One region of the Mesorhizobium sp. USDA 3734 genome, then DNA from elsewhere that is predicted to be linked to it. Evidence: riboswitches for the same ligand, from Rfam matches in the RefSeq annotation. Region 1 holds a riboswitch; the other holds the start of a gene.
The links. Region 1 has a riboswitch for thiamine pyrophosphate ahead of ACZ89F_RS09530 (YkoF family thiamine/hydroxymethylpyrimidine-binding protein). Riboswitches for the same ligand answer to the same signal wherever they lie in the genome.
Positions count from the first base shown of each region.

Region 1 (14,936 bases):
ATCGCCGATTTGAGCCAGACGATAAAGCTCAAACCGGATTTCGCCGCCGCCTACAAAGTGCGGAGCAGGGCGTGGGACGCCAAGGGCAACCGCAAGCGCGCCGAGGCCGACCGCAAGAAAGCGCTGAGCCTCGGGGCGAAATAGAGACAAGGTTTGTGAGGGCTGCCAGATGTCACGTTGGAAAGGCTTGGGCGTGGCGGCGGTCGCTGCTTTGTCCTTTGTTGCGGCAAAGGTATTGCCCTGGGCGGTCGGCTTTGCCGGCGGTAAATATCTCTACCAGACCGTGGGCGGGTTCGCCCGATCCACAAACGCTGACCGCAGCTCAGGTAAGCGAACAGATTCGGAGCCAGGGAAGCCAGATTTTCAGGGCAATCAAGCAGGAGTTTCCAGACGACTACGACGCGGTCGTAGAAAACATCACGGCCGTGGCCAAACTTGGAAATGTCGATCAAGTGCGAAATACGAGCAGGATGGCTGTCGACGATCTCAGGCGAAGATGCGCATCCCTGCTGTCCTCGGCTCCGAACAGCAAAGCCGCCGAAGCACTACGTGCACAATTGGATATGCTCAACCATGTCATGGCGCGGGAAACCACTGCCATCTGCAACAACTACCTTCGTGAAGGGCCGGCGCGCTCAACGCGCCGGACCAGGATTTCCTGATCGACATGGACAAGGTCGGCGCCACCCTGTTCCACGCCTTCGGCGCAGCGAAGAAGGGCGGCCTGCCCGCCGCTTCAGCCAGCGATGAAGACTGGTCGCTGCTGGCCGACGCTTTCATCAACGCTGGCGGCACTACCGCCGAGATAACTGCCATTGCCAATGTCAGCCGGGAATTCGAAGGTCTCTGCCCAGCCGTGGCAAAACTCTACGCAGCCGCATTGTCGCTGCAGGGTGAACCCGGGCGGCACATCAAAGCCACTCTGCTCTATGAGATCGCCCGGAATTAGCCGGGACTCGCTGATCTATGCGTCCGACGTGGATCTGTCGCGCCTCGTGACCTCTTTGACTGGCTAGCCATTTCCTCGAAGCTCGAGAAGCCGATTGACTCCCTACCCCAGAATTGAATTGCTGAAATACTTTGCGAAATCAGGGCGTTGCGCCAGAGCTTTGCCATCGGCATCGCGCAAAATACCGGAGGCGAAGAGATAGTCGCCGATCGCGTCCATCTTGGCCGGATCCATCGTCCCGATGGCGCCGCTTTGACTGCATAGATAATGGCCGTCGATCAGCGCTTTCAGCGAAGCGTGGATCAACGCCGGATTGGTCAGTGCATCCTTGTTGGCCGCGATCAACAGGGCTGTCGCCTCATCGGGACTGTCGACGGCGAACTGGTAGCCGCGCCGTGTCGCCTGGACGAAGGCGACCGCAAGCTTGGGGTTTGCCTGGAGATAGGCTTCGCTCGAAGAGATCAGTGTGGTGTGCTCATCAGGCACGCCGTAATCGGCATAGACGAAACTGCGCTGTTTGACGCCCTTGAGTTCGGCTTCGACACCCTCCCAGGTCGAGACTTCAAGCGTGAAATCGACCGAACCATTGGCCAGCGCCTCATAGGCTGAGGTACCGAGCGTCACCGTCTCGAAATTACCCTTGCCGCCGTCATGGCGGATGATGGTCGATATCAGTGCGTTCTCCCAGGCACTGCCGAAGCCGCCATAGGTCAAGCCGTCAAGGCTTCTCGGGCTTTTGATCTCGTCGCGCGCAGCATTGAAGACCACGCGGCCAGTTTCAGACTGTACCACCGCATAGACGCCCTTCAGATCCGCCCCGGCGGTTTTCTGGGTGAACAGGCTGATGGTGCCGTTGATGCCGAAATCGGCGACGCGATTTGCAACCAGCGTGCCCGCACCGGTATCGCTGTAGGGCAGGATGTCGACCTCGAGACCGGCCTCGCGATAAAAGCCCTTGTCGCGGGCGACGAACAGTCCGATGTGGTTGGTGTTGACCGTCCAGTCGAGGGCGACGGTGACCTTTTGTGCCGCCGATTGTGCTCGGGCTCGCCCCGATCCGGCAACGAGCGGAAGGCCTGTGGCAAGGGTCAGCAACAAGGCCTGCCGGCGCGTCAAGTCAGTCATGGTCGTGTCCTTTGGATGGGTTGGGGTTGAGGATGATGTCGAGGATTTCGGCCTCGAGCGCACTTGCCTGGCGCGCAGCAGCGCCGCCAACGCTGCGCGGGCGCGGCAGCGGCACCTTGATTTCACGGACGATGCGGGCCGGGCGCGCCGACAGCACATAGATGCGGTCGGACAGGAACACGGCTTCGCGTACGTCGTGAGTGATCAGAAGCGCCGTCCAACGGTGGTGCCGCCACATCTGTTCGAGCCAGCGCTGCATGGCGGTGCGGGTCAGTGCATCGAGCGCACCGAACGGCTCGTCGAGCAGCAGCATGTCACGCTCCTGCACCACCGTGCGCAAAAGCGCCGCGCGCTGCCGCATGCCGCCGGACAGCTGCGCGGGAAAATGCTCCTCGAAGCCGGCAAGCCCGAACTCGGCAAACAGCGGCGCGACGCGCGCCCGCGCCGCCTTGCGCCTGATGCCTTGCACTTCGAGCCCGAGCGTCGTGTTGTCGAGGATGCGTCGCCACGGCATCAGCGCATCGCGTTGCGGCATGAAGGCGAAGTGCCTGCCGTGGTCGTCGAGTCGCACGCCGTCGAACAACATCTCGCCCTCGCCATGCTCGGCGCCGGTCAGAAGCTGGAACAGCGTCGATTTGCCGGCACCCGAGGGCCCGAGGATCGAGACGAATTCACCCGCGCCGACACTCAGCGAGATATCGGCCAGCACGTCCAGCCCACCGAACGCCTTGTGCACATGCCGCAGCTCGAGCCTGCTCATCGCCACGGCCTCTTCCCTGCGGTTTCCTTGCCGGCGCGCTCCCAGGGCATGGCAAGGCCCTGCAGCAACACAGTCAACCCGAACAGGACAAGTGTCAGCGCGGCGCTGACACCGACGGCGGCCAGCACCAGATCGGGGCGGAAATTGTTCTTGGCGTTGAGCATGTAGATGCCCAGCCCCTTCGCGGCCCCGGCATATTCGGCGAAGATGGCGCCGACCACCGCATAGGTGATGGAGATCCTCAGGCCAGCAAAGAAGTAAGGCAGCGCCGAAGGCAGCCGCGCCAGCACGAAGATGCGCCAGCGCCCTGCTCCCATGGCGCGCAGCATTTGCCCGATCTCGGCCTCGGTCGCCTCATAGCCCTCGACCAATGCCACCAACATCGGAAAGAAGGTGACCAGTGCCACCAGCATGATCTTGGGTGCCAGTCCGAAACCGAACCACAGCACCACCAACGGCGCAATCGCTACCAGCGGCAAGGTCTGGCTGACGATGAAGACGGGAAACAGCGCACGCCGCAGCGGCTGGAAGAAGTCGACCAGCATCGACAGCGCAAAGGCGGCGCTGAGCGAACAGGCAAAGCCAAGCAGCGTGGCGCGGATCGTCGGAATGGCGTTTTCGACCAGCGCCTCGCGATTGAGCATCGCTTGCTCGAAGACACGCGACGGCGCCGGCAATGTCGTCGGCTTGATGCCGGAATAGGTGGCATAAAGCTGCCACGCCAGCAGGAGCAAGCCGACCGAGATCATGGCCGGCACTGCCTTGGCAAGCAGGCTCGCGATCGGACGCGAAGCGACTGATGATGAGACCACGGGAGATAACCTTGACGGGCCGCGGGAGCGGCGGCAGCTTCAGACAGCCGACGGGCTGTTGGCCGAGACCGTAACGTCGAGGGTTACGTGGCCGGCGCCTGGTCCGAAGCGGCAGAAAGCCTCGTCCAACGCCGAAAAGACCGCACCGGCATCACCGCGCAATTTCGTGCAGAAATGCTTGGAACGCTCATAGACGCCGGACTGCTTGAGAAAGTCGATGCAGCCGTAGATCTCGTCCATGTGGTCGTCGGTGCCCATCACATAGAGCGAGAACTGCGCGGCCGCCGGCTGGCCGGTGGCATCGGCATTGCGCACCGCCGCGATGGCCGCATCCTTGCGCGGACCGAGTGGCCCGACAGGCCCACCAAGAGCATCGGAGCGGCAGATCGGGTCATCCGGCTCGCCCGGGCAGCCGCGCGAGATGGTGGCCGACAACACACAATGTTTGCCGCTGCGTGCCGCCGCCATGAACAGGTCGCGCATGGCGGGAAACAGCACTTCGGGCGGCCCGACCAGCAAGGTCGAGATGTCGTCGGTCTCGATCCTGAGTCGATCGCGGTAGGGATCGAGCGCGCCCAGCGCGCCAAGAATGACGCCGACGAAATCGTCGGCCATGGGATATAGGGAAATTTGTGCGCCTGAAAACATCGCCCGCCTCGCTCCGCTGGTATTACCCAGATCAGCTTCTAGGGTCTGTGGGCTTGCCGCCCCCGTCTCAGCCCCGACCGTACGGAGCACCCCTGTGGATGCGGGGGTTAAAGCACCATTCGAGCTGAAGTGAAAGCCGTTTTTTCGGCCCCCTGCACCAAAAGCATTGCGCCAGGCCTGGGCCGGCTGTCATCGAGGAAGCTGCCCGGCGCATGCTCCGCAGGGTCGACGGACAATCGGTCAACCGCCCGGCATTGCTTGCCGGCCGGCATGCGCATGCCGCAGGAAATCGACGAAGGCGCGCACCGCCGGCGGTGTATGGCGCTGCTTCTGGTAGCAGAGGAACCAGCCCGGAAACATCGCGCACCACTCATCCAGCAACGAGACCAGTTTGCCGGCGTCGATCAGCGGACGCACCAGCTCTTCCGCCCAGAAGGCAATGCCGACGCCCTGCACCGCGGCCGCAATTGCCATGCCGCGGCTGGAGACAACCAGCGGACCGTTGACCGCGACCGAGAACCATTGGCCATCCCTGGCGAATTCCCATGTGTAGAGGCCGGCGCTGCCCGGCCGGCGCCAGTTGATGCAGCGGTGCTGGAGCAGATCCGCGGGTGCTGATGGCGATCCGTGACGGGCAATGTAGTCCGGCGAAGCCACCGCGAGTTGGCGTTGCGTACCGCCAAGCGGCGCGGCAACCATGTCGGCTTCGAGAAATTCACCAAGTCTGACGCTGACATCATAGCCGGCCCCGACAATGTCGATGGCGGCATCGTCGATCGTCACATCGAGCACGATGTCCGGCCATGTCTCATAGAAACGACCGAGCACCGGCTCCAGATAGGTGGCGGCAGCGACACTGGGCATATGGACGCGCAAGATGCCGGCCGGCATGTCACGCAAGGCGGCGGCATCGCCGACCGCCGCCTCCATCTCGGCCATGGCCGGGGCGAAGCGCGCATGCAGGCGCGCACCGGCTTCGGTCAGCGAGAGACTGCGGGTCGTGCGGTTGAGCAGGCGCAGACCAAGCCGCGCTTCGAGCTGGCGGATCGTCTGGCTGAGCGTCGATGCCGAAATCCGGAGATCTTCCGCGGCACGAGCAAAATTGCCATGCGCGACGACAGTGGCAAAGGCCTTCAGCTCCGCATAGTCGCTTCCGCGCATTATGCCATATTCTCCAATGAGTATGATGGAATTCTATCCCATTTTCCGCAAGACGTCTGCTGCCTAGCTTGAGGACATGTCTCGAACGTCGCCGATCAGCGGCCTCGAGCGCATCTGAATCTCCCTCTGAACAGGAGCAACGAGCATGCCGAAACTCAACGGAAAAATCGCCCTGGTGACCGGCGCCTCCTCCGGCATCGGGAGGGCAACCGCACTTGCGCTGGCGGCGCAAGGCGCGGTCGTTGCCATTGCGGCACGGCGCAGGCAGCGGCTTGACGATCTGGCCAAGCGCATCCGCGAGGCTGGCGGCGAGGTGCTCGTGATCGAGGCCGACATCACCGACGAGGAGCAGGCAACCGCCATGGTCAGTCGCGTGCTGGAAAGCCATGGCCGACTGGACATGCTGTGCAATGTCGCCGGCGTCGGCGTCGCCGCCCCCTTCCAGAACACCACCACCAGCGAATACCGGGCGATGGTCGATATCAACATTCTGGGTTTGCTCTATACGGTCAACGCAGCGCTGCCGGCGATGAAACGGCAGGGTTCAGGCCACATCGTCATCGTCTCGTCGGGCACCGGCCGCTACATCCACCCTTCGGTCGTCTATTCCGGCACCAAGCATGCGGCCAGCGCCATGGCTGAATCGCTGCGCCGCGAACTCGGCAAGGATGGCATCCGCGTCACCGTGATCGAGCCGGGCGCGGTCAGGACCGAGTTCACCGCCAACATGCGCCATGACGTGCGCCTGGCGGTAGAGCAAAGACTGGGCGACATGGAGCAGCTGGAGAGCGAGGACATCGCCGCAGCCATGCTCTACGCGGTGTCGCAACCGCCAAGGGTCAACGTCAACATCCTGACGCTCTACCCCACGCAGCAGGCATGATCTGGGATAATCGGCAAGGCACAGGATCGGGGCTTGGCCCCGATCCTGTGAACCCTACGAAACCGCCCTCTCGCGGACCGGCAGCTTCCAGCCTGGCCTGACGAAGTGGCAGGTGTAGCCGTTGGGGTATTTCTCCAGATAGTCCTGATGCTCAGGCTCGGCTTCCCAGAAGGGACCGGCCGGCGCGACTTCGGTGACGACCTTGCCTGGCCACAGACCCGAGGCATCGACATCGGCGATGGTGTCCTCGGCGAGGCGCTTCTGTTCGTCGCTGGTGTAATAGATCGCCGAGCGATAGCTCATCCCGACATCGTTGCCTTGCCGGTTGCGGGTCGTCGGATCATGGATCTGGAAAAACCGCTCCAGCAGCGTGCGATAGCTTATGACGGCCGGATCGAAATTGATCTCGATGGCTTCGGCATGGCTGCCATGGTTGCGATAGGTGGCGTTGGCCACGTCGCCGCCGCTGTAGCCGACACGGGTGGAGATGACGCCGGGATAGCGCCGTATCAAATCCTGCATCCCCCAGAAGCAGCCACCGGCAAGGACTGCGCGTTCGGTCGAAGTCGCCATATCACGTCTCCTCAAAAGCAAGTTGGATCTCCTCATAAATGGGCATTGTCACCTGCTTCGTCCAGCGGGCCGGCGGATCTGCTTCAGTTGCTCGGCCGGGCGAGGCTCGCGATCACACTCGGCAACTGCGGCGCGCCGGGCGGAACGGCGGCAAAGCTGATTGCCACCGGCGGTGCCTTGAGCGACCAGTCGAAAAGAACTGTTTTGACCGGGATGTTGCCCAGCCACGCCTGCAGATAGGGTGGTACCTCGTGCCCAGGCCAGACCAGAAGTATGCCGTGGTCGCGCAGCCGCTGACTAGTGATCCAGGGGGCGAGCCGCATGTCGAGTTCGGTGAAGATCGACGGCTTGTCATAGGCGTTGAGGCCCGCCAGCAACGCCATACGGGTATCGCCGCCGACGATGTCGAGCCGACCGGGCACCGCCGCGTGCCAGACCACCTCGGCCTCATCCGAGATCTGTCGCGCCGGCCAGCACACGGCGTCCATACGCCCGCGCAAATTGCAGCTCGTCCAGCGGATGCCCGCATAGGCACCGGACATGCCGATGATGCAGGCGAACGCGCAGATCGCCAGCCGTCGCATCTCGATGGCGCCGAGCCGATGGCCCAGCAAGGCAAGCGCCACAACGCCGACTAGATTGTACATCGGTGCGCCCCATGCCTCGCCGGCTCCGGTGAACAGCGAAGCCACCATGACAAGGGCCGCCGAACCGAGCCCCATCCACACGACATAGACCAGCGTGCCGCGCTCGACGGGCTCTTCCGGCGCAGGCGAGCGCCGCAACAGGCCCGAAATCGCCAGCACCAGGAGAAAGCCGCAGAGCCCGGCCATCTGGACGCCGATATAGTAGAGGCGGGAGCGGTGGGCCAGAACCCATTCATCGCGGCCGGCGACATAGGTCAGCGGCAGGAAATCGATGCGGTAGAGCTGGACGGCCAGCGGCGCGGCGACGGCAATGAAAACCGCAAGCCCGAGCCACGGCCAGGGCGTGGCGAGCCGACTGCGTGCCCGTGTGTCCGACAACAGCCAGATCGCGCCGAAGAGCAACAGCAGCCCGGTGGAAAACTTGGCATAGAGCCCGACACCCGACGCCAATCCGAGCGCCAGCCACCAGCCCGGCCCGCCACCACGACTTCCACGCCACAGCAGCCAGCAGATAGCGGCCCAGAAGGGCATCTGCGCATAGTCATGATTGAATTGCGGGGTGGGCCAGCCGAAGAAATAGAGCGACGGCATCAAAAGCACGGCGGCCAGCGCGCGGGTTCTCCCGAGCATGTCGCGGGCCAGCAGGTAGACGATGATGAAGGTCGCCGAGACGACGAGCTGGGCAAGCAGATATTGCGGCCAGCGGAACGATCCGGTCAGAAGATGGCTGGTCTCGAGCAGCCAACCAGGAAGCTGCGGATGCTTGTAGGTCAACAGCACCCATTCGCGGCCCCACATGAAGCCCTCGACGACATCGCCGGGCGGGGCGGCGTCGACAAGCGCCGGCACCACGGTCCAGCACAGGATCTGCGTCAGGCATAACAGTGCCAGAACAGCCTCCGGATATCGGGTCAGATGCGACCAGATCGCCGACCGGCGCCAGTCGCCTGGAACAGAGCTGCCGACCGGCAGCCAGCCGTTCATGGGTTCATCGATTCGCGTCATGCGGTGGATAAATCACACCGGACGGTTTTTCGAACAGCCCAGAACTCAAAGCTTACAAAAATGTATACTTGGGCGACCATTGCAAAACCAAGATTGAGGCAGAATTTCACCTCACGATGCTGCCTCTCCCCTCACATGCAAGCAAGACGACAATGAAAAGCGCCCTGCGACACTTCGAACGTGCCGGGCAGGCGCATTGGTCGTGATCGGGGCAGGCGTCGTTAGGCCTGACCAGATCCTCGCCACCCCCACCAACAAGCATCCAGGATTCAAAATGCGCCATCACCATGCCGTTATCCACTACCGTGCGCTAGACTTCTGGATGGCGCGCGCGGCCGTTCTGGTCATCATCTGCCTGCAGCTTCTGGTCATCAACAACCTCTCATTCGGGCCGCGCTGGCTGGCGCCGGCGCTGGAGGCCGCCCTGCTGCTGCCCTTGTCGGTGGCCACGGCCTGGACACAGGCCGCCACCCGAAAGGCGGTCGAGGATCACGAGTGGCATGCGATCGGCCAGTTTCGCATCATGATCCGCAGAACCGCTTTGACAATGACCGCCATCATCAGCGTCATGAATTGCGGTTCGCTGGTCTTGCTGGTGCGCGCCTTGCTGGAGGGCCATGCCGGCAACAGCGGCACGACACTGCTGATCGACGCGCTCAACATCTGGGTCACCAACGTCATCGTCTTTGCCTTGTGGTTCTGGAGCACCGACCGTGGCGGGCCGCCGACCTGCGGCCTCGTCAAGCTCGCGCAGGCCGATTTCCTGTTCGCGCAGATGACCCTGAACGATCGTGAGCTTCGCGATTGGCTGCCCGGCTTCGTCGACTATTTCTTCCTCGCCTTCACCAATGCAACAGCGTTTTCGCCCACCGATACCTTGCCACTCTCCCAACGCGCCAAGCTGCTGATGATGGCCGAGGCCATGATATCGCTGCTGACCATCGCGCTGGTCGCGGCGCGCGCGGTCAACATCCTGGCTTGAGACTTGCCAAGCCGGATCATTGAGGCAAAGCTCGCTGGGGCGGAACTTTGGGCGCGGGGGCCAGGTGGAAACGGATGTTGCTATCGTCGGCGCCGGCATTGCCGGGCTGTACGCAGCCTGGCGGCTTGCCATGGCGGGCGGCAAACGGATTCATCTGTTCGAGGCCTCGGACCGGCTTGGCGGCCGGATCCATACGCTCCACCCCGCGCCCGGCCTGACGGTCGAGCTTGGCGCGCAATCGATCCGCGACGACCATGGTCTGCTGTTGCGGTTGCTGCGGCATCTGGACGTAGCCACCACTGGTGTTCAGAACGAAAGCCAAGGGCTGGTGCACCTGCGGGGCCGAACCCGATCGCTTGGCGAAATCCGCAAGGCGCGCTGGCGGCGCCCCTTCGCCTATGACGTCGCCGTCGGCCTTCAGCGTGGCGGCCCTGCCCGGCTGCTGCAAACGGCACGGCAAAGGTCCGCAAACGTGAAAGCACCCGCCATGGCCCTCGGCCAGCGCCTGTCGCAATTGCTGAGCGCCGAGGAGATGGCCTATCTGTTGGATCGTTCCGGCTACGGCTTCTGGACAGCACCCGTCGACGCCGAGGCCGTGCTGCACTGGGCGGCGCAAAATCTCTTCCGGGGCGGACACCAACTGTTCGAGCTTCCCGGCGGAATGTCCGGCCTGGTCGACGCACTGGCGGTGGCGGTCCGCGGCCTGGGCGTGGAGATTATCACCGGCTGCCGTCTGGTCGGCTTGGACCATGACGTCGGCGGCATGGTGACGCTTGGCTTCGGACCCGGCCGGCAGGCGGTTCGCGCCCACAAGGTGATCCTGGCACTTCCCAAAGCGGCCATCCTTGAGATCGACGGCTTCAACCAGATCGGCACTGTCCGGACACTGCTTGGCGCTGTCGACGCCTGGCCTGTCGTGACTTCAGCCATTCTCTATCCTGACTGCTGGTGGACGCCGATCGGGTTCCGCTCTTCTGTCGCAGTGACCGATCTGCCGCTTGGTGTGGTCAGGCATTTCGGCGCCGAGGGCTGGCGAAACCACCAGGGCATGGGCGCGCTTGCCATGTTTGCCGACGGCGCACGCGGCGCCTTCTGGCGCGAGACCTTCGCGCCCCTGCCAAACGGCGAGTGGCTGGCACCCGGCCATCTCGCCGCGGCGAAAATCCAGCGCATGGTAGCAGTGATGTATGGGCAGAAACTCGGTCGCGAGTCGCCCGCCCCGGTGAAGGTGATGATCCGCGACTGGATGGCCGCGCCATTTGGCGGCGCTTTCCACCTGTGGGCGGCGAGCAGCAAGCCGGACGAGGCAGCGAAGCTGGCCCTGCAGCCGGTCGCTGACACGCCGATCCATATCTGCGGCGAGGCATGGTCGTCCAGGCAGGCGTGGATAGAGGGCGCGCTGGAAACGGCGGAAAGCGTGCTCTGTCGCCATTTTCAGCTGCCGGCGTTTCTCGACCAGCCCACGCCGTAGGCAATGCCGGCCGTCACGCCGGTGCCGAAACGCAAAAATAGCCCGCCCCGGCGAACCGGAGCGGGCTATGACGAAAGTGTCTCGGGAATTCTATCAAGCAGTCGCTAGCAAACAACACCAACCGGCGCCAATAGCTACTCGTCTGGCACCGACTTGAACCGCCTCACGACAAACTCGAACAGCATGTCCGAAATCCACATGGCGCAGACGCCGATCAGGAAGGCGGCGGCCAGCGTGGTGGTGTCGTCAGCCGGGTCAGGCATCGGCAGGCCGGTTATCCTGGCGTAGGACACCGCCGGCAGCGTCAAATAGGCCGCGGCAAGCGCGCCGCAGATCGGCGAGGCCACCATTTCGCGCAACTTGTAGCGATGCCGCGACAGCGCACGCAGAACGCCGCCGGCAAGGCCGGCGGCGACAACCGGCCCCTTGATACCGAGCAGGTCGAAAAGATCGTGCATCACGGCCTCCATCCACAAAGCGTCTGGCCCTTTTCGTTGTGCGCCAGGATCGCAGCCACCGACGCATCGGAAAGGGTCGCAACCTCTGCCTTTGTCGGCCGGATGGGATGCCCGGCTGCGCAGAACGACCCGCCTGATGTGGTGCAGCCGGCCAGCGTGAGCGAGAGCGCTATGATTTTGACCATCTGGCCAGCCTCCCCCGGTTGTCGTCCGGCGTCCGGCCGGCGACGGCGTCGTCGATCTTCTGGGCTTCGGTCACAGCAGCAGCATCTTTCACAGCCTGCTTGTCCCGCTCTCGTTTTGCGCCTCGCAGATTGCCCCACCCCGCCGCAACGACGGTGGCGATGGCACCAAGAGCCGCGATGGCTATCCCTGCATGCTCGAGCAGAAAGGCGATGAGCGCGGTCATAGATGCCTCACTATGATGCAAACGGACATACCAATCGAAAAGCCGATGCAATATGGCTTGACCACTTCAAGCCAAGCGACGACGAGTTGTTGGAGACCTTCCATCTTACTTCTCCTCTGCCGGCGGCGGCGGCGCGACCATGCCGCGCGGGCCGTCGCGAACGGCGTTGATGATGATCTTGGCGAGGGCGACAGCGCCGCTGATCTGAAGCGCGGTGCGGTCGCTGACCCCGAACAGCGTCCAGTCGAAGCCGGCCAGGGCGCCGCCGCAGATGATCGCGATCAGCGTGTTGAGAAGATTGTGCAACGCGTTGGTGTTGAACCATGCCATCAGAAGAGGCTCCCGAAAAACCCGGTGAAGTGATGCCAGAAGGCTGCGAGCGCTCCGGCCATGAGAACGAGGATGCCGGCCGCGGCAGCCGTCGTGCCGCCGGATGGCGGTGCCGGCGGCATGGGCTGGACCGCCGGCGCCCCACCAGAAGGCGTTTCGACCTTGGGCGGCGCCGGGACAGGCGCCGGCGTGGCCACCGATGCCACCGGTCGTTGCGCCGACATCAGCAAGGCCTGAACCCGCACCGACCTGACGCGATCGGACCAGCCTCGGCCAAAGGTTTTCCATGTCGGCAACCGTTGGAGAAACGCCAGCCGCGCATCGCAAAGCGCATCGATGACGATGCCGGCCTGCCTTGCCTTGACCTCGGCAAGGGTCGCCGGTCCGATCCGGCCATCCCGGGCAACGCCCACGGCCGCCTGCAAATAGTTCGCCGCTCGGCCAGGCCCGCTGTTCACCGCGAAATCGAACACGGCATAGTCGACACCATCGGGCAGCTCGGCGCCGAGCACTGCGTCCCAGTAGAATCGGCGGTAGATCGCGGCGATCTGCGCGTCGCTGATCCCGCGCAGATCCGCCTTTGTCGCGTCAGCCTTCACATAGCGACGGAAATTGGCAAGCGTCACCCCCTTCATGGTGGCGCCGCCGGGATCGGCCGGATTGTCCGACCACCCGCCTTCCGATTTGAGAACAAGCGCAAGCGCCCGCGCGAAATTGCGGTCCATGGTGATGGTTCCTTTGAAAATTGTTCGGAAGGGCCGATGGGGAATTGCACGGTCGAGATGCGCGCAAAACCGCGCGCGCGATACATCAGTCGATGCGCAGAGCCATGCTCATGCGATGATCAAGGCTAGGCAGAAGACTGCGCGAGAACCGAGCACGCCGTGGATGAGTTAAGCGCCTTGCCAGCGGCTGGACGAGCGAGTTTCAGTACGCGGATCGGTGTGCCGAAAAAAACGGCGCGGCGCGGTTATACGAGCATACAGCGTCACGAGCACCACCGGGAGCAAAAGCATGGGCATCATGGCGACCCGGTTATAGTAAGGTAGTCCGCTCGCCAGCATGTAGATAACGGTCATGAGGATACAATATTTTCCCAAGCGCTCATCCGACTTCTTTGCCGCCCTCTTGATCAAAAAGATACTGGCGACGCACTGGGCTAGCGAATAGGCAAAAAACAAAGACTTAAACCCTACTCGATAATTCATAAACATGTCTGAAGAGTACTTAGTGTATAAACCGGCCTGCGCCAAAATCGGGGTTATTATTATATTGGAAATACCAGATATGAAATTTGTAATGTAACCCACAAAAATTAAAGCAACTACACCAACTATCAATTTTCCAGAGCGAGGAAGAAAACCTGCCAATACATAGATCGAAACAAATAGAGAAGCGCTGTAGTGGCTAAAGATTGCCAAAGCAGCAAATAATATTGCTCGATATTTCTTGCCGCCATTGAACGCTAGGAAGAACGCGAGAATGAAGATAAGCGAAAACCCTTGACGCAACGTGTTTTGGCCCAGTTGCTCGAACCATGGCAGCATGATCAGGCCGACAGTCGATATCGCACCAAGCACTACGCTATCGCTTTGTCTGACCGAGTAAAGATAGTAGACCGAAACCATGACCATGCTGTTGGCTAGCATGCTGTCAGAGATCGAAAACCCCAGGTTGGCGTATATCCAATGCATGGCGATGAACACGGGCTCGTGCGCCACAGCCGTCATATAGACTAGGAACGTTGCCCTGGTCGCATAGGCGAAATCTCTCGAGTAGGCGACGATATCACCTTCCAAAGCATACGAGACATAATTCGCATAGTCGGTTCGAGAAGCCGCGAAGATGAGCACCGGGGCTAGAAAGAACAACGTGGGGAGCCAGAGTTGGCGAATGGGCCGCATTCGAACGCCTCTTTGATTCTTGGCGACATGTGCAATAGCACCTTCATTATTGTCATGCGAAACGCAAATGCTGACGCTCTCCAATAAAGTTGCCGACTGGCGCCACGTGGGCTCACTAGACATGGTCCTCATTTTTCGTGGTGAGCGCGACTCACGCTGCCCGCTGATCAACGTTAAAAGCACCTCCGATGCTGTCCCGATAGGGGCTCAAAACTCAATGAACTCAACTGTCACGCCAAGCCCCGTCAGAGCCCTGCCTGTACCGGCTGAGTTCGAGTTGACGAATATGATGTCGCCCGGCTCCAGGTCAGCGCCAGCCGAGTTGGCAGTAACAGCGCCGTCGCGCATGACGAACGCAGTCAGCCCTGTTGCGCTGGTATCAATGGTCGACACGTTTGCCGAAGCACCTGCCCGGAGGCGTCGCAAGATCAGGTTCCGGTAATTGGCCGCATCAGCGGTCGCATCGGCAGTCACTTGGTAGCTGGCTCGAACAATCCGGCCACGGCGACGCGCTACGAACATGCTCTTGTTTATCAACCCGGTTGCAGTGTAATCGCCAAGTTGAGCGGCGATGCTTTCGCCGAATATATACTTCTGCGCGTCACCTTGTAGTGTAACCGTTCCCCTAACATGATTGTTTTTCCCCCATCTAAGAGAATACGGATAAAGCAGATATTCCCACTTCACCGCGCCGCCAAATGGCCGCCAAACTACAGTGCCATCGGCGATCCGATGATCCGTCCCAGCCGGACCACCTGCAACCGCCGAAGTGCCTGCCGTCATACAGATGAAATACGCGCCATCGTTCGATCGCACTGC
Region 1 covers NZ_JBWCCW010000001.1:1,975,094-1,990,029, reverse strand. The annotation lists gene ACZ89F_RS09560 (tetratricopeptide repeat protein) at 1-144, shown strand, start outside; gene ACZ89F_RS09555 (hypothetical protein) at 255-662, shown strand; gene ACZ89F_RS09550 (hypothetical protein) at 668-949, shown strand; gene ACZ89F_RS09545 (ABC transporter substrate-binding protein) at 1,052-2,074, opposite strand; gene ACZ89F_RS09540 (ABC transporter ATP-binding protein) at 2,067-2,834, opposite strand; gene ACZ89F_RS09535 (ABC transporter permease) at 2,831-3,583, opposite strand; gene ACZ89F_RS09530 (YkoF family thiamine/hydroxymethylpyrimidine-binding protein) at 3,686-4,294, opposite strand; TPP riboswitch at 4,285-4,398, opposite strand; gene ACZ89F_RS09525 (LysR family transcriptional regulator) at 4,535-5,455, opposite strand; gene ACZ89F_RS09520 (SDR family oxidoreductase) at 5,601-6,338, shown strand; gene msrA (peptide-methionine (S)-S-oxide reductase MsrA) at 6,393-6,911, opposite strand; gene ACZ89F_RS09510 (glycosyltransferase family 39 protein) at 6,995-8,542, opposite strand; gene ACZ89F_RS09505 (hypothetical protein) at 8,838-9,545, shown strand; gene ACZ89F_RS09500 (flavin monoamine oxidase family protein) at 9,610-11,016, shown strand; gene ACZ89F_RS09495 (hypothetical protein) at 11,151-11,474, opposite strand; gene ACZ89F_RS09490 (hypothetical protein) at 11,474-11,659, opposite strand; gene ACZ89F_RS09485 (hypothetical protein) at 11,644-11,883, opposite strand; gene ACZ89F_RS09480 (hypothetical protein) at 11,989-12,213, opposite strand; gene ACZ89F_RS09475 (glycoside hydrolase family 108 protein) at 12,213-12,938, opposite strand; gene ACZ89F_RS09470 (EpsG family protein) at 13,107-14,117, opposite strand; gene ACZ89F_RS09465 (hypothetical protein) at 14,325-14,936, opposite strand, start outside.

Region 2 (14,936 bases), 5.3 Mb from region 1:
GTTCTCGCCGCGCCCGTCGGTGAGATATTGCGCCAGTGTCTCCTGCGGGTCGACCGCCTCGCGCTTCTGGTCGAGCGTGGCGATCTCCAGATTGGTGCCGAGCCGTACCGAGCCAGTGTCAGGCTTCATCTCGCCGGTCAGCATCTTCAAGAGCGTCGTCTTGCCGGCGCCGTTCGGCCCGACCAGGCCAACGCGGTCGCCGCGCTGGATGCGAGTCGAAAACCCCTTGACCACGGTGAGATCGCCAAAACTCTTCTCGATGTTCTTGGCCTCGATCACCAGCTTGCCGGATTCGGCGGCGTCGCTCGCCACCATGGTCGCCGACCCTTCGGCACCTCGATGACCGCGAAAGCGCTGGCGCATGGTCTGCAATTCGCCGAGACGGCGCATGTTGCGCTTGCGCCGCGCCGTCACGCCGTAGCGCAGCCAATGTTCTTCGCGCACGATCTGGCGGCCGAGCTTGTGCTGCTCGCGCTCTTCCTCTTCCAGCACCAGGTCGCGCCATTCCTCGAAATGGCCAAAGCCCTTGTCCAGCCTGCGGGTCTGGCCGCGATCCAGCCAGATCGTGGCGCGCGACACGCGTTCGAGAAAGCGGCGGTCGTGCGAGATGACGACGAGCGCCGAGGAGGTGCGGCTAAGCTCCTCCTCCAGCCACTCGATGACAGACAGATCGAGATGGTTGGTCGGCTCATCAAGGAGCAGGATGTCGGGCTCGGGCGCCATGACACGGGCAAGGGCGGCGCGCCTCGCTTCGCCGCCGGACAGGTCGTTCGGCCGCTCCTCGCCCGACAGGCCGAGATGCTCCATCAGATAGCTGGCGCGGTAGGGATCGTCGGCGGGGCCAAGCCCGGCCTCGACATAGGCGCGGACACTGGCAAAACCTTCCATGTCGGGCATCTGCGGCAGATAGCGGACGGTTGCCGAAGGCTGGCGGAAAACCTCGCCGTCCTGCGGCTCGATCAGGCCGGCGGCGATCTTCAGCAGCGTCGACTTGCCGGACCCGTTGCGGCCGACCAGCGCGATCTTGTCGCCGGCCGAGGCGGTCAAGGCGGCGCCATCGAGCAGCGGCGTGCCGCCAAAGGTCAGTTTTATCCCGTCGAGGTTGAGAAGGGGCGGGGCCATGTCAGCTTTCAGGTAAGGGATAGGGATGAGCGAGCAGCATCGCGCGGCCATGGTCCAGCGCGATTTCGAGGCGGCCCTTGACCTCGTTGGAAATGGTCAGCGACGAACCGAATGCCACATTGACGTGGCCGAGGGGCCATTTGGCGCCGGTGACAGTCAGGCCGGCGAGTTCGGAAAAGCCAAGCACCGAAAACAGCGTGCCGTCGGCATAGTCGAAGCCAGCGGTTCCGTGCAGCAGGGGAACGCCTTCCTGGGCGCCGCTGGTCAAAAGCACATCAGACCCGGCCTCGGCCAGCCGCAGGGCAAGCGCCAGATGCAGGAAAGCGTGGTCGGCGCGCTTGCCGCCGAAGGCGCCGGCGAGCACCAGTCTGGTCGCGCCGCGCTCGAGTGCGGCGGCGATGGCCAGTTCGCCATCGGTCTGGTCCTTTTCGGCCGGGAAGGTCCGGCGCGGCACGGCAGCGAGATCGTCAGGCAGGTTTGCCGGCACCGAATCGAAATCACCCACCCACAGCTCCGGCACGAGACCCAGCAGCCGCGCATGGCCGATGCCGGCGTCGGCGGCGATGACGCGGGAGCCTTCGACTTGGCGGTCGAGCCGTGGCGTGCGGATGAGATCGCCGCCAAGCAGGATGGTGAATGTGCTCATATCGTGTGGCCCTTACCAGCCCGGCACGGGAAACGGAAGGCGGCAAACTCCCACTTGCGTGGGGGATCGACCCGGCCTATGTGTCGAAACGCTCTAACGGGGTGCCGGACGCGATCTTCGCGGACCGGCTGAGAGGCAGTCTCGCCAACCCGCTGAACCTGATCCGGTTTGTACCGGCGGAGGGATTAGACGTTTCGGACAGTCCGACGCCTCAATTCCTTTCAATTCGAACGAAGGAGGCGCCGATGCGCACGCTTTTATATTCTCTTGTCTCAGCAATGACCGTGGTGCTGTCCGGACCGGCCTTGGCCAAGGACAAGCTCACCGTCTACACCTATGAGAGTTTCACCGCCGACTGGGGTCCGGGTCCCGTGGTGAAGAAGGAATTCGAAGCCGAATGCGGCTGCGATGTCGAGTTCGTCTCGGTCGCCGACGGCGTCGCGCTGCTCAACCGCGTCAAGCTCGAAGGCGCATCGACCAAGGCCGATATCGTGCTTGGCCTCGACACCAATCTCACCGCCGATGCCAAGGCGTCAGGCCTGTTCGCACCGCATGGCGCGGTGACCGACGTCAATGTACCGGGCGGCTGGAGCGACGACACTTTTGTCCCCTTTGACTACGGCTATTTCGCTGTCGTCTACGACACGCAGAAGCTGAAGAGCCCGCCGAAAAGCCTGAAAGAGCTGGTCGAAGGCAGCGCCGACGACAAGATCGTCATCCAGGATCCGCGTACCTCGACGCCGGGCCTCGGCCTGCTTCTGTGGGTGAGGTCGGTCTATGGCGACAAGGCGCCGGAGGCCTGGGCCAAGCTCAAGGCGAAGGTGCTGACCGTGACGCCGGGCTGGAGCGAGGCCTACGGCCTGTTCACCAAGGGCGAGGCACCGATGGTGCTGTCCTACACGACGTCGCCGGCCTACCACATGGTCGCGGAGAACACCGAGCGCTACCAAGCGGCCTCCTTCGAGGAGGGCGAGTATCTGCAGATCGAAGTGGCGGGCATCACCACGACGGGGGCCAAGAATCCGCTGGCGGCAAAGTTCATGGCCTTCATGACCGGTCCGAAATTCCAGGATTCCATCCCCGAGACCAACTGGATGTTCCCGGCCGGCAAGACCGACAAGCCGCTCAACCCGGCCTTCGACAAACTGGTCAAGCCGACCAAGACCTTGCTGTTCAGCCCGCAAGAGGTCGCTGCCAACCGCAAGGCCTGGGTGGATGAGTGGCTTTCGGTGATGAGCAAGTAGGCAGCGATGGCGCCGGCGCATTCCACGGATTCCCGCGTCAGCGCCGGCATTGTCGCGCTCGCCGCAATCGCGCTGCTGATCGGCGGCGCGTTTGCTGGCCTGCTTTTCGAAGGCGCTCATGATTTGTCGGGCGCCTGGGCAGCCTTCGACCCCTATCTGCTTCGCGTCATTCGCTTCACGCTCTGGCAAGCAGCGCTGTCGACGCTGCTTTCCGTCGGGCCGGCGCTGTTCGTGGCGCGCGCTCTGTCGCGGCATCCGCGCTTCTTTGGCCGTGCCTTCATCCTGCAGCTCTTCGCCGTACCGTTGGCGCTGCCGGCCATCGTCGCGGCCCTCGGCATTCTGGCGCTTTATGGCCGAGCCGGCTATTTCGCCGGCGTGTTTACCGTGATCGGCGGCGGAAGCTGGCCGGGCATCTATGGCCTGTCCGGCATTCTCGTCGCCCACGTCTTCTTCAATCTGCCGCTGGCGACGCGGCTGTTCCTCGAGGCGCTGCAGACCATACCGACCGATCAATGGCGGCTGGCGAGCCAGCTCGGCATGGCGGCGCGGCCGGCGTTCCGGCTGATCGAATGGCCGACGCTGCGTGCCGCCATGCCAGGAGTCGCCGGGTTGGTCTTCATGCTCTGCATCACATCCTTCACGATCGTGCTGATACTGGGCGGCGGGCCGGCCGCGACGACGCTGGAGGTCGGCATCTACCAGGCGCTGCGCTTCGATTTCGATCCCGCGCGCGCGGTCACACTGACGCTGCTGCAGATCGCCTTGACCTTTATCGTGGTGCTGGCGCTGACGCGGCTAGGCGCCAACGTGGTCGGCGACAACAACCTGCCGGTCGCGCAACGCCGCTATCTCTCAGTCAACAGGAGCGAGACCTGGCTGAACGCCATGCTCATCGCCTTGGCGCTGCTGTTCGTTATCGGCCCGATGGTGGCGACGGTTATGGCCGGATTGGGTGCCGATCTCGGCCGGCTGGCCGGCGAGGCCACTGTCCGGCAGGCGACGCTGACCAGCGTGGTGCTCGGCTTCCTGTCGGCGCTGCTTTCGGTGACGCTGTCGCTGGCGCTGACCATGGCGCGGCGGGCCCTGGCGCTGAACCGCCGGGCTGGCCGCAAGACACCGCTCGAACACGCCACCGATACCGGCGCCGGCTTTGTCCTGGTCGTGCCGCCGATCGTCGTCGGCGCCGGCTGGTTCCTGTTGCTGCGCCATGTCGGCGATGTCTTCGCCATTGCCCCGATCATGGTCGTCACCGTCAATGCGGTCATGGCGATGCCCTTCGCCCTGCGTGCCGTCCGCCCCGCCTATGATGCGGCGAGCGAGCGTCACGAACGGCTCTGTGCACAGCTCGGCATTGCGGGCTGGAGCCGGCTGATGCTGGTCGACTGGCCGTCGCTGCGACGGCCGCTCGCCACGGGTTTCGCCTTCGCCATGGCGTTGTCGCTCGGCGATCTCGGCGTCATTGCCTTGTTCGGCAGTGATTCCGTGCAGACATTGCCCTACCTTCTCCTGGCGCGGATGGGCAGCTACCGCACTGAGGACGCCGCCGGCCTGGCACTGCTGCTCGGCCTCGTCTGCCTCGCCTTGATCGTGGCGGCGCACTGGCTGGGGAGAGAGAAGGTCCGGGATGCGTGACGGGGCGGCCAGCAGGCTTGAAAAGGGCGCTCCGGTGCGGCTGGACAAGGTGTCGTTCAGTTATGGTAGTCATGGCAGCTATGGCGAGGCGCCGCTTGTCTTCGACGTCGAGTTTGCCACGGCGAAGATCACCGCCATCATGGGGCCGAGCGGTTCGGGCAAGTCGACGCTGCTCAATCTGGTCGCTGGCTTCGAGACCCCGCAGTCGGGCCGCGTGCTGATCGGCGGGGCCGATGTCAGCGCCGAGCCGGCTTCAGCGCGGCCTGTGTCGATGGTGTTCCAGGAGAACAATCTCTTCGCGCATCTTTCCGTCGAGCAGAATGTCGGGCTCGGCCGATCGCCATCCTTGCGGCTGACCGAGGCGGACCGCGCTACGATCGCCGAGGCGCTTGCGCGCACCGGTCTTGCCGGCAAGGAGAAACGCCTGCCGCGCGAACTTTCCGGCGGGGAACGCCAGCGCGTCGCCCTGGCCCGGGTTCTGGTGCGCGACCGTCCGGTGCTGCTGCTTGACGAACCCTTCGCCTCGCTCGGGCCCGCTTTGCGCGACGACATGCTGGATCTGGTCGCCGCCGTTCATGCCGAGCGAGGCATGACGGTGCTGTTCGTCACCCATCAGCCGGAAGACGCCCGTCGCATCGGCGAGCATATCGTGTTTCTCGACAATGGATTGGTCGCCGCAACCGGCAAGGCGGATGATTTCTTTGCCGGGGCTGGTCCGGAAGCGTTCCGGCGCTATATCGGCGCGAGTGCCGAGCATGCCGTATCACGAGATGTTGCCCGGAAGCGGACATAATTTACGGCCAAACCGGTTCCAGGCGATGTGGCGCTTGCTTGCCATGACTGGAGGAGTGTGGCTAGGTCCGCCCTACTGGTCCGGCACAGGACGTGATTTGCCTGCAGTATCCGCCGCCCGCCCCTAGGGACGGGCAACGGATACTGCAGCAGTTTGAGATATGGCGCATGACACATTCCGAAGATCGCCCCGATTTTCGTGATCATGCGCCGGGACCCGAAAGGAAGCCGTTCTGGCGATCGGCGCTAACATATTGGGAATGAAACCGCTGGCGCGCTTTCTTGCGCTGGCCGGCTTTGCCGTGGCGCTGGCAAGCTGCCAGATGTTCACGCCGCCGGCGGTCCAGGAATCCGGCTTCCAGCCATCCGACAAGCCGATCACCGTCGACAATGTCGGCGCCAACAACAAGCTTGCCGAACTGGCCAAGGCGCAGCATCCGCGCATCCTGGCGACCTATGGCGGCGAATATTCCGATCCCAAGCTCGAGCGCATGGTCGCCAAGGTGGTCGGCAATTTGACGGTGGTATCGGCCAACCCGACGCAGACCTATCGCATCACCATTTTGAATTCGCCCAACGTCAACGCCTTCGCGCTGCCGGGCGGCTATCTCTACATCACACGCGGCCTGCTGGCGCTGGCCAACGATTCGGCCGAGCTTGCCGCGGTCATCGCGCATGAGATGGGCCACGTCACAGCCAATCACGGCCTGCAGCGCCAGCAGCTCGAGGCCGAGGAAGGCCTGGCGACCAAGGTGGTTTCCGACGTGCTCGGCGACAGCCCGACCGCCAAGGCGGCGCTGATCCGCGGCAAGCTGAGGCTGGCGCAATTTTCGCGCAACCAGGAGCTGGAAGCCGACGCCATCGGCATCAAATCGATCGGCGAAGCCGGCTACGATCCTTTCGCCGCCGGCCGCTTCCTGCAGTCGATGTCGGCCTACACCGATTTCCGCTCGATCAGTGGCGCCACCGATGCCAGCCTCGACTTCCTGGCCACGCACCCCAACACGCCGCAGCGCATCGATCTGGCGCAGCGCCATGCCCGCCAGTTCGGCGCGCCAGGCTTCGGCACGCGCGACCGCGATTCCTTCCTCGCCGGCATAGACGGCCTGCTCTATGGCGACACACCCGAGGAAGGCTATGTGCGTGGCGAAACCTTCCTGCATCCGGGCCTTGGTGTGTCCTTCTCGGTGCCGCAGGGCTTCATCATCGACAATTCGGCCGCCGCGGTGACCGCAACCGGCCCCGGTGACATGGCGATCCGCTTCGACGGCGTCTCGATCGACAAGAACCGCGCGCTGACCGACTATATCCGCAGCGGCTGGGTGGCTGGTCTCGATGACAGCACCGTCAAGCAGGAAACCATCAACGGCAACGAAGCGGCGACCGCGCATGCCGGCGCCGAAGGCTGGCAGTTCGACATCGCGGTGATCCGTGCCGGCGGCCAGGTCTACCGGCTGCTGACTGCTGCCCCTTCGGCCAGCACAACGCTAGACACCGTGGCGCGTTCGGTCAGCGGCTCGTTCCGGATCCTCAGCGCTGCCGAAAAGGCGGCACTGAAGCCGCTGCATATCCGCGTCGTCACCGTCCAGCCGGGGCAGACGATGGGTTCGCTTTCGGCGCAGATGGTCGGCGTCGACCGCAAGCTCGATCTGTTCCGCGTGCTCAACGCGTTGTCGCCGGGTGCCGCAGTCTCGGCCGGCGACAAGGTCAAGATCGTCACCGACAAGTAAGAGCTGCAAATTCACGTTGCTGGACGTCTGACACGGATCAGGCGGCGGTCGCCATGAACTCCGGATTTTGCTTCACCAACGCCACCTTCAGCTTTTCCATGGCGCGCGCCTCGATCTGGCGGACGCGCTCCTTGGAAATGCCGAGCGTCTCGCCAAGCGCTTCGAGTGTCGCGCCCTCGTCGTTCAGCCGGCGTTCCTCGATGATCCTCAACTCACGTGCGTTGAGCGCGCGAAGCGCTTCCCTCAGCCAGAGCGAGCGGCGCGCGACATCGATCTTGTCGCCGACGATCTCGTCGGGCAGCGGATCGTCCGAGACCAGGAAATCCATGCGCTCGGTCGAACCCGCATCGTCGGCAATTGGCATGTTGAGCGAGGAGTCGGGCGCCGACAGCCGCGAATCCATCATCGCGACATCGGCTTCGGAGACACCGAGTGCCTCCGACACTTCGCGATAGAGCGTTGCGTTGGACAGCGGCTCAGCGCCATTCGCCAGCCGCGCGCGCAGGCGCCGCAGGTTGAAGAACAGCGCCTTCTGCGCCGAGCTGGTGCCGCCGCGCACGATCGACCAGTTGCGCAGGATGTAGTCCTGCATCGAGGCGCGGATCCACCACGTGGCATAGGTCGAGAACCGCACCTCGCGCTCCGGCTCGAAGCGGGCGGCGGCTTCAAGCAGACCGACATGACCCTCCTGGATCAGATCGCCAAGCGGCAAGCCGTAATGGCGGAATTTGGAAGCCATGGAAATGACCAGCCGCATATGGGCGACGGTGATGCTGTGCAGTGCGTTCTGGTCGTTGTCCTCTTTCCAGAGCAATGCCAGCCGATGTTCTTCGTCACGTTCGAGGTAGGGGGCCCTCATTGCCGCGCGGACCATGATCCGTCCTGCCGTGTCTTCCATCATGAGGCGCTCCCTGGGCGATGCGGATGACTTTGCAACTTGGCTGGCGCCCGGGTTGAAATGGCGGCGTCGTGCCCTAGAACAGCCAGAACGTACGGCGCGCGGGAATGGTTCCCTGGTTGTTGCCAGGCGGATCGCTATGCTTGAACGATGTCTATACGGATCGGTAACGACTTCGAGTGCCGCCAGAAACCGCCATTTCGAGAATCTGATTTCAGAAACATTCTATTTTTGAAATCTTGTTCCTTATTTTTTCCGCTTGCATCTGCCATTTTCCAGCCCTCACAACATGCCGGATTTCAGGCCAAGGACGGGATCACAGAAAAATGAAATGGCTCAAGTCGCTCATCATCGCCGGAACGCTGCAGGCTCTGGCTGTCACCGCAGGCCACGCCGGTGCAAATCTCGACCAGATCAAGCAGGCCGGTGTGATCAAGGTCGGCACGGAAGGCACCTATGCGCCATTCACTTATCATGACACGTCCGGCTCGCTGGTCGGCTTCGACGTCGAAATCGCCAAGGCGATCGCCGACAAGCTCGGCGTCAAGGCTGAATTCCTCGAAGGCAAGTGGGACGGGCTGATCGCCGGCCTCGACGCCAATCGCTATGACGCCGTCATCAACGAAGTCGGCATCACCGACGCCCGCAAGGCCAAGTACGACTTCTCCGATCCCTACATCGCCTCCAAGGCGGTGCTGATCGTGCGCGGCGACAACACCGACATCAAGACCTTCGCCGATCTCAAGGGCAAGAAGTCTGCGCAGTCGCTGACCTCGAATTTCGGCAAGCTGGCCGAAACGAACGGCGCCGAGCTCGTCGGCACCGATGGCTTCGACCAGTCGATCCAGCTGCTCCTGACCGGCCGTGCCGACGCCACCATCAATGACAGCCTGTCGTTCCTCGACTTCAAGAAACACAAGCCCGACGCCAATGTGAAGATCGCCGCGCAAGAAGAAAACGCCGACTATTCCGGCGTCATCGTGCGCAAGGGCGATCCGGAGCTGGTTGCCGCGATCAACAAGGCGCTGGCCGACATCAAGGCCGACGGCACCTACAAGAAGATCGCCGACACCTATTTCGGGCAGGACGTTTCGAAGTAATCTTGTGAGGTGGGGCCGGTCTCCGGCCCTTGAGACATATCAGCGGCGAGCCGTCTTTGACGGCCCGCCGCTTTTGTCGTGATATGGCTGGCGCTTCGCGCCTCGACAAAGCGACCATCTGGAGGGTCTTACGTGCCGCACTGGCTGCAACTGATGCTGGAGTCGCTGCCTTCGCTCCTGTGGGCGGCGCTGATCTTCACCGTGCCGCTGACGCTGCTGTCCTTCGCTCTTGGTTTGACGGTCGGCCTGGGTGCTGCGCTCGGCCGGCTGTTCGGCCCCAAGCCGCTGGTCGCGCTTGTGCGCTTCTATGTCTGGATCTTCCGCGGCACGCCACTCCTGGTGCAGCTGTTCCTGATCTTCTACGGCCTGCCGTCGGTCGGCATCCTGCTCGACGCCTTCACGGCGGCGTTGATCGGCTTCACGCTCAACATCGGCGCCTACACGTCGGAAATCATCCGCGCGGCCATAGGCTCGGTGCCGAAAGGCCAGTGGGAAGCCGCCTATTCGATCGGCATGACCTGGAGCCAGGCGATGCGGCGCACCATCCTGCCGCAGGCCGGCCGGGTCGCGGTGCCGCCGCTCTCCAACACCTTCATCTCGCTGGTCAAGGACACCTCGCTGGCCGCCGCGATCACCGTGCCGGAAATGTTCCAGGCGGCGCAGCGCATCGTCGCCACCACCTATGAGCCGCTGATCCTTTATGTCGAGGCAGCGATCCTCTATCTGGCGCTGAGTTCGGTGCTGTCGGCCTTGCAGACGCGGCTGGAAACCCGGCTCAACCGCTATGGCGGCTTCCTGGAGGCACGCTCATGATCGGCCTCTCCAACATCGAAAAGCGCTTCGGCGACAATCTCGTGCTGAAGGGCGTGACGGTCACCATTGCCGAAGGCAGTGTCACGGCGCTGGTCGGCCCGTCGGGCGGGGGAAAAAGCACGCTGCTGCGCTGTATCAACCTCCTGGAGATCCCGACCTCGGGCACGGTGCGCATCGGCGACGAGACGCTCGAATTCCACCCCGGCGGCAGGGTTCCGGCCAGGGATATCCAACGCCTGCGGCTGCAGACCGGCATGGTGTTCCAGAACTTCCAGCTGTTTCCGCATCGCACCGCGATCGAGAATGTCATGGAAGGGCTGGTGACGGTGCTGAAATGGCCGCCTGAGAGGGCACGCGAGCGGGCGCTCGCGCTGCTGGAGAAGGTCGGCATGGCGCACAAGGCCGATGCCTGGCCGACGACGCTGTCCGGCGGCCAGCAGCAGCGCGTGGCGATCGCCCGCGCCTTGGCGCCGTCGCCGAAAGTGCTGCTCTGCGACGAACCGACCTCGGCGCTCGACCCGGAACTGGCGCAAGAGGTGGTCGACGTGCTTGGCAAGCTCGCCAGCGAAGGCACGACCATGGTGATGGCGACACATGATCTGCGCCTCGCCTCCAAGATCGCCCAGGAAGTGGTGTTCCTGGATGCCGGCGTCATCGTGGAGAAGGGGCCGGCCGCGGTGCTGTTCAACGACCCTGAGCAGCAGCGGACCAAGCGCTTCATTGCGACGCTGAAGCAGGAGGCGATGAAGGAAGGTGGCGGCGAGGTGTAAGCGCTGCCTTCGGTTTATCGTCACTTCCCAGAAAGCAAAAAACCCGGCCAGAAAGCAAAAAACCCGGCGCGAGGCCGGGTTTTTCATGAATTCAAAGGCGAAAAAGCTCAGGCAGCTTCTTCCTGCTCGGCTTCCTCATTGTCGGCCTTGGCGCCACGCTTAGGGCCCTTGTTGAGGTTGACCTCGATCAGGCGCACGGCTTCGGTTTCCGACATGCGGTTGACGGCCGCGATTTCGCGGGCCATGCGGTCGAGGGCCGCCTCATAGAGCTGACGCTCGGAATAGGACTGCTCCGGCTGGTTGTCGGCGCGGTAGAGATCGCGCACAACTTCCGAGATCGAGATCAGGTCGCCTGAATTGATCTTCGCATCATATTCCTGGGCGCGGCGCGACCACATGGTGCGCTTGACGCGGGCGCGGCCCTGCACGACCTTCAGCGCGCGCTCGACATAATCCTCTTCCGACAGCTTGCGCATGCCAATGGAGGTCGCCTTGGCGACCGGCACCTTCAGCCGCATCTTGTCCTTCGAGAAGTCGATGACGAACAGTTCCAGCTTGTGTCCAGCAACTTCCTGCTCGTCGATCGAGACGATCTGGCCGACGCCATGTGCCGGGTAGACGATGTACTCGCCGGTCTTGAAACCGTGACGCGCAGCGGTGGACTTCTTCTGCGGGGTGATCGTTGCCATTACGCCCTGAACTCCTTGTTGTGGTACCGGCGTCCTGCCGGCCCGAACTCGCGCGATCGGGGAAACCGATCGTTAGCCGCACAACAGATGAACCCATCGGAAAAGCCGGACCGGCAAACGCAACATTGCGGCCGCCTGGCCCAGATCGCTCTGGTCCGGAATGGGATTTTCACCTTTCAGTGATTTGGGGCGTCTGCGCCATAAATCGACGTTGTGTCACCGGCATGTTTGGCTGATGTAACACAAAAAGTCGGAAGAATCAAGGTTTTGCTGCATACGCGAAGGCCACAGCTCAACGCCGGCTGTCAAGCCGGTTAATGTGACGTGTCTCTTACCTTGCGTAATACCGGCCTTTGCGGCCGTGTTGTCAATCGCCTTCGCCGGGCTCTGCCGAGAAGTATTTCTCGAACTTGCCGGCCTCGCCGTCGAAGGATTTGGCGTCTGCCGGAGGCTCTTTCTTGGCGGTGATGTTGGGCCATTTATCGGCGTATTCGGTGTTGATCTGCAGCCATTTGTCGAGACCTGGCTCGGTGTCGGGCTTGATCGCGTCGGCCGGGCATTCCGGCTCGCAGACGCCGCAGTCAATGCACTCGTCGGGATGGATGACGAGCATGTTGTCGCCTTCGTAGAAACAGTCGACCGGACAGACCTCGATGCAGTCCATGTATTTGCATTTGATGCAATTGTCGGTCACGACATAGGTCATCGGTCGGCTCCGGGACGTCCCATTTTGTTGGGCTTTTTCCGTCAGGTAACGCCTTTATCGGCCGCTTGCAAGGGTAGCCATTGCGGGCGGTGCCGGTGTTTCCGGAATGGAATTCCAGACGGCAGGCCCGGCGGGAGTCAGTTATGTCCCGCGGACCGTCTTGTTTGCCGGGTTCAGTTCTTGCCTCAGGCGCGTCGTTGTCGCAAAATCGCTGCGTGTTTTTGAACGCCAGGCATCAATCTTCGCCGAGCAGTCGGTCGGTCTGGCGGCGTTCCTTCTTGGTCGGGCGGCCGCTGCCGGCCTCGCGCAGCCCCGGAATTGCATCGGGAGGGGCTTCGCCCTTCGGTGCGGGCGGTGGCGACATATCCTCGTAGAGCGTGCGGGCCTCCTCGGCCGGGCCGCGTCGAGTACCGGCGCTGAGCACCTTCCAGATGAAGATGCGCCGCTCGAGCGTGATGGTCAGCACGTCGCCTGGCTTGACCTGATCGGAGGCCTGCGCTGCTTTGTCGCGATTGATCCGCACGCGACCGGCAACCACCAGCTTTGCCGCCAGCGAGCGCGATTTCACGGCGCGAGAGAAGAACAGCCATTTGTCGATACGCTGGCGGCCTTCAGCAACCATCGAAGCGCCTAGAGCATGATGCCGAAAAGTGCGAAGCGGTTTTCGGACGGCATCATGCTCTATCTCTTGGTTTAGAGGCGGATTCAGATTTCAGGTCGATTCGACCTGAAATCATCCGGCTCTGGCCTACTTCTTCAGCTGGTCGCGCAAGGCGGCGAGCTTGGCGAAGGGCGAATCCGGATCGAAGCGCAAAGGGCGCTCCTCGCGTGGCTTCGGCTGGAAGGCGGGCTTTCCGCCTTGCGGACCACCCTTGCCATCCGGCCTGCCACCCTTCCAGTCGGGCCGGCCTTCACGGCGGTCGGGACGCTCGCCTTGCGGCCGGCCGTCACGCCGCTGTTCGCCCTCGGCCTGCGGCTTGGGTTTGAACTTCGAGCGGTCGAAGCGCGGCTTGCCGGCACCGTCACGCCGGCCTTCATGGGCCGGACGTTCTCCGGGTGCAGCCGCGGCCGGTGCGCCGGCGGCATCCGCGGGCGCATCGCTTCGGCCGCGCGCTTGTCCGTTGCGTGGGCGATTGTTCCTGCGGTTGTCGTCGCGGTTGCGCGGGCGCTGTTCGAAACGACCCTGACGCCACAACAGGATGGGTTTTGGCGCTTCGGCTTCCGGAGCGGGTTCGCCGACGGCTGCTTCAGCCACCGCTGCAGGTTCGTCCGGCGCGGCGTCCATTGCGGGCGCGGCATCTGCCGCCAGCTCGGCCGGTGCGGCTTCTTCTGCCGCTGCGGCTTCAATCTCGGCGGTCTCAGCCTCTGCCTGCGGTTCAACCGGCGCAGGTTCAGCGGCTTCGGCCGCAGCCTCGGCTACCGGTGCTTCGTCCTGCGCGGTTTCGACCGGAGCGTGCGCCTGTTCTTCCACGGCAGGCGCAGCAGGTTCCGCCGCGGCGTCAGCGATGATTTCGGCGGGAATTTCGGACGCCGTTTCCGAAACGGCCACTGCGTCCGATGCCGGTTCCGACCCTTCGACTGCTGCCTCTGCTGCGGCATCCGTTGCCGCGGCTTCGACCGCTTTGGCCTGCTCGGCTCGTGCAGCCTCTTCCGCCGCCAGTTTCGCCACCGCCGCTTCGCGCGCGGCACTGTCCTGTGCTTCGAGCCGCGCCTTGACCTCGACGGCCGGCTTCGGCTCGGCACGGTAGCCGAGACCTTTGAGGATCTCTTCCATGTCGTCGGCTGTGGCACCGAGGATCGACATCATCGGCGGCGTCACCATGAAGGACTGGCCGTCATAGGCGCCGTCCGGACGCTGGCCGAGGCCGGGCTTCCAGTTGGTTGCCGGACGGATCAGGTCGGCCAACCGTTCCAGGATGTCGATGCGCACGGCGCGGCGGCCGAGATTGCGGTAGCCGGCAAGCTTGTAGAAGGTCTTGTCGAAGGCCGGGTCGATGACCACCGAGGTGCGACCCGAGGCGAGCGCATGGACCACGTCGCCAAAGCCTGGCTTGTCCTTGCCGTCGTTCTTCAGCGCCCACAGCAGCGTCACCAGTCCGGCAGGCGCCGGCTTGATCAGCGCCGGCACGAAGACATGGTAGGCGCCGAAGCGCACGCCGAGCCGGCGAAGGGCGGCGCGGCCTTCCTGATCGAGCGACTTCATCTCCTCGGCGATGTCGCGGCGGTTGATGAGACCGAAATTCTCGACCAGCTGGAAGGCGATGCCACGGCCGATGCCGGAAATCTGATCGGCGTTCTTCAGGTCGACCAGCGGCTTCAGCAGCGTTTCGATCTGGAAATTGACGAACCGCTCGGCACGCGCGGCGACCTTGTCGCGCGCCGGGCCGGTCAGTTGTTCGTCGGCCAGCAGCACCAGGCGCGGCTTCAACGCGTCTTCGCCCGAGACCAGCGTACCGATCGGCGCGCCGATCCAGCGCAGCGTGCCGTCCGAGCCAAGCGCGATGTCGCCATTGGCCGAGGCGCCGAAGCGTTCGGCGCGCGCCTCGAACTCGGCGGCCAGCGCCTTCTGGGCCGCGGTGCGCACCGCCTTGGCGTCTTCACCGCCGGCGGTCTGGTCGGCGGTGAAGCGGAACCCTTGCAACTCGCCGACATGGTGGCCTTCGACAAGGACGGTTCCGGTAGGACTAATTTCGGCTTCAGGCATGGTATTTTCTCTAAGGCGCCGCATGAGGACGGAAGTCCTGCGGTCTACGAAGCGTTTCGTCAACCGCTCATGCAGCGCATCCGACAATCT
Region 2 covers NZ_JBWCCW010000001.1:7,243,170-7,258,105, forward strand. The annotation lists partial or broken gene ACZ89F_RS34760 (ABC-F family ATP-binding cassette domain-containing protein) at 1-1,122, opposite strand, end outside; gene ACZ89F_RS34765 (thiamine diphosphokinase) at 1,124-1,768, opposite strand; TPP riboswitch at 1,856-1,970, shown strand; gene thiB (thiamine ABC transporter substrate binding subunit) at 2,014-3,012, shown strand; gene thiP (thiamine/thiamine pyrophosphate ABC transporter permease) at 3,019-4,644, shown strand; gene thiQ (thiamine ABC transporter ATP-binding protein) at 4,637-5,437, shown strand; gene ACZ89F_RS34785 (M48 family metalloprotease) at 5,697-7,166, shown strand; gene ACZ89F_RS34790 (RNA polymerase factor sigma-32) at 7,204-8,067, opposite strand; gene ACZ89F_RS34795 (amino acid ABC transporter substrate-binding protein) at 8,391-9,164, shown strand; gene ACZ89F_RS34800 (amino acid ABC transporter permease) at 9,297-9,977, shown strand; gene ACZ89F_RS34805 (amino acid ABC transporter ATP-binding protein) at 9,974-10,747, shown strand; gene ACZ89F_RS34810 (CarD family transcriptional regulator) at 10,855-11,436, opposite strand; gene fdxA (ferredoxin FdxA) at 11,804-12,142, opposite strand; gene ACZ89F_RS34820 (RNA-binding S4 domain-containing protein) at 12,378-12,764, opposite strand; gene ACZ89F_RS34825 (helicase-related protein) at 12,891-14,936, opposite strand, start outside.
Region 2: it holds a riboswitch for thiamine pyrophosphate, as region 1 does, so the genes downstream of both, thiB (thiamine ABC transporter substrate binding subunit) here and ACZ89F_RS09530 (YkoF family thiamine/hydroxymethylpyrimidine-binding protein) in region 1, are expected to answer to the same signal.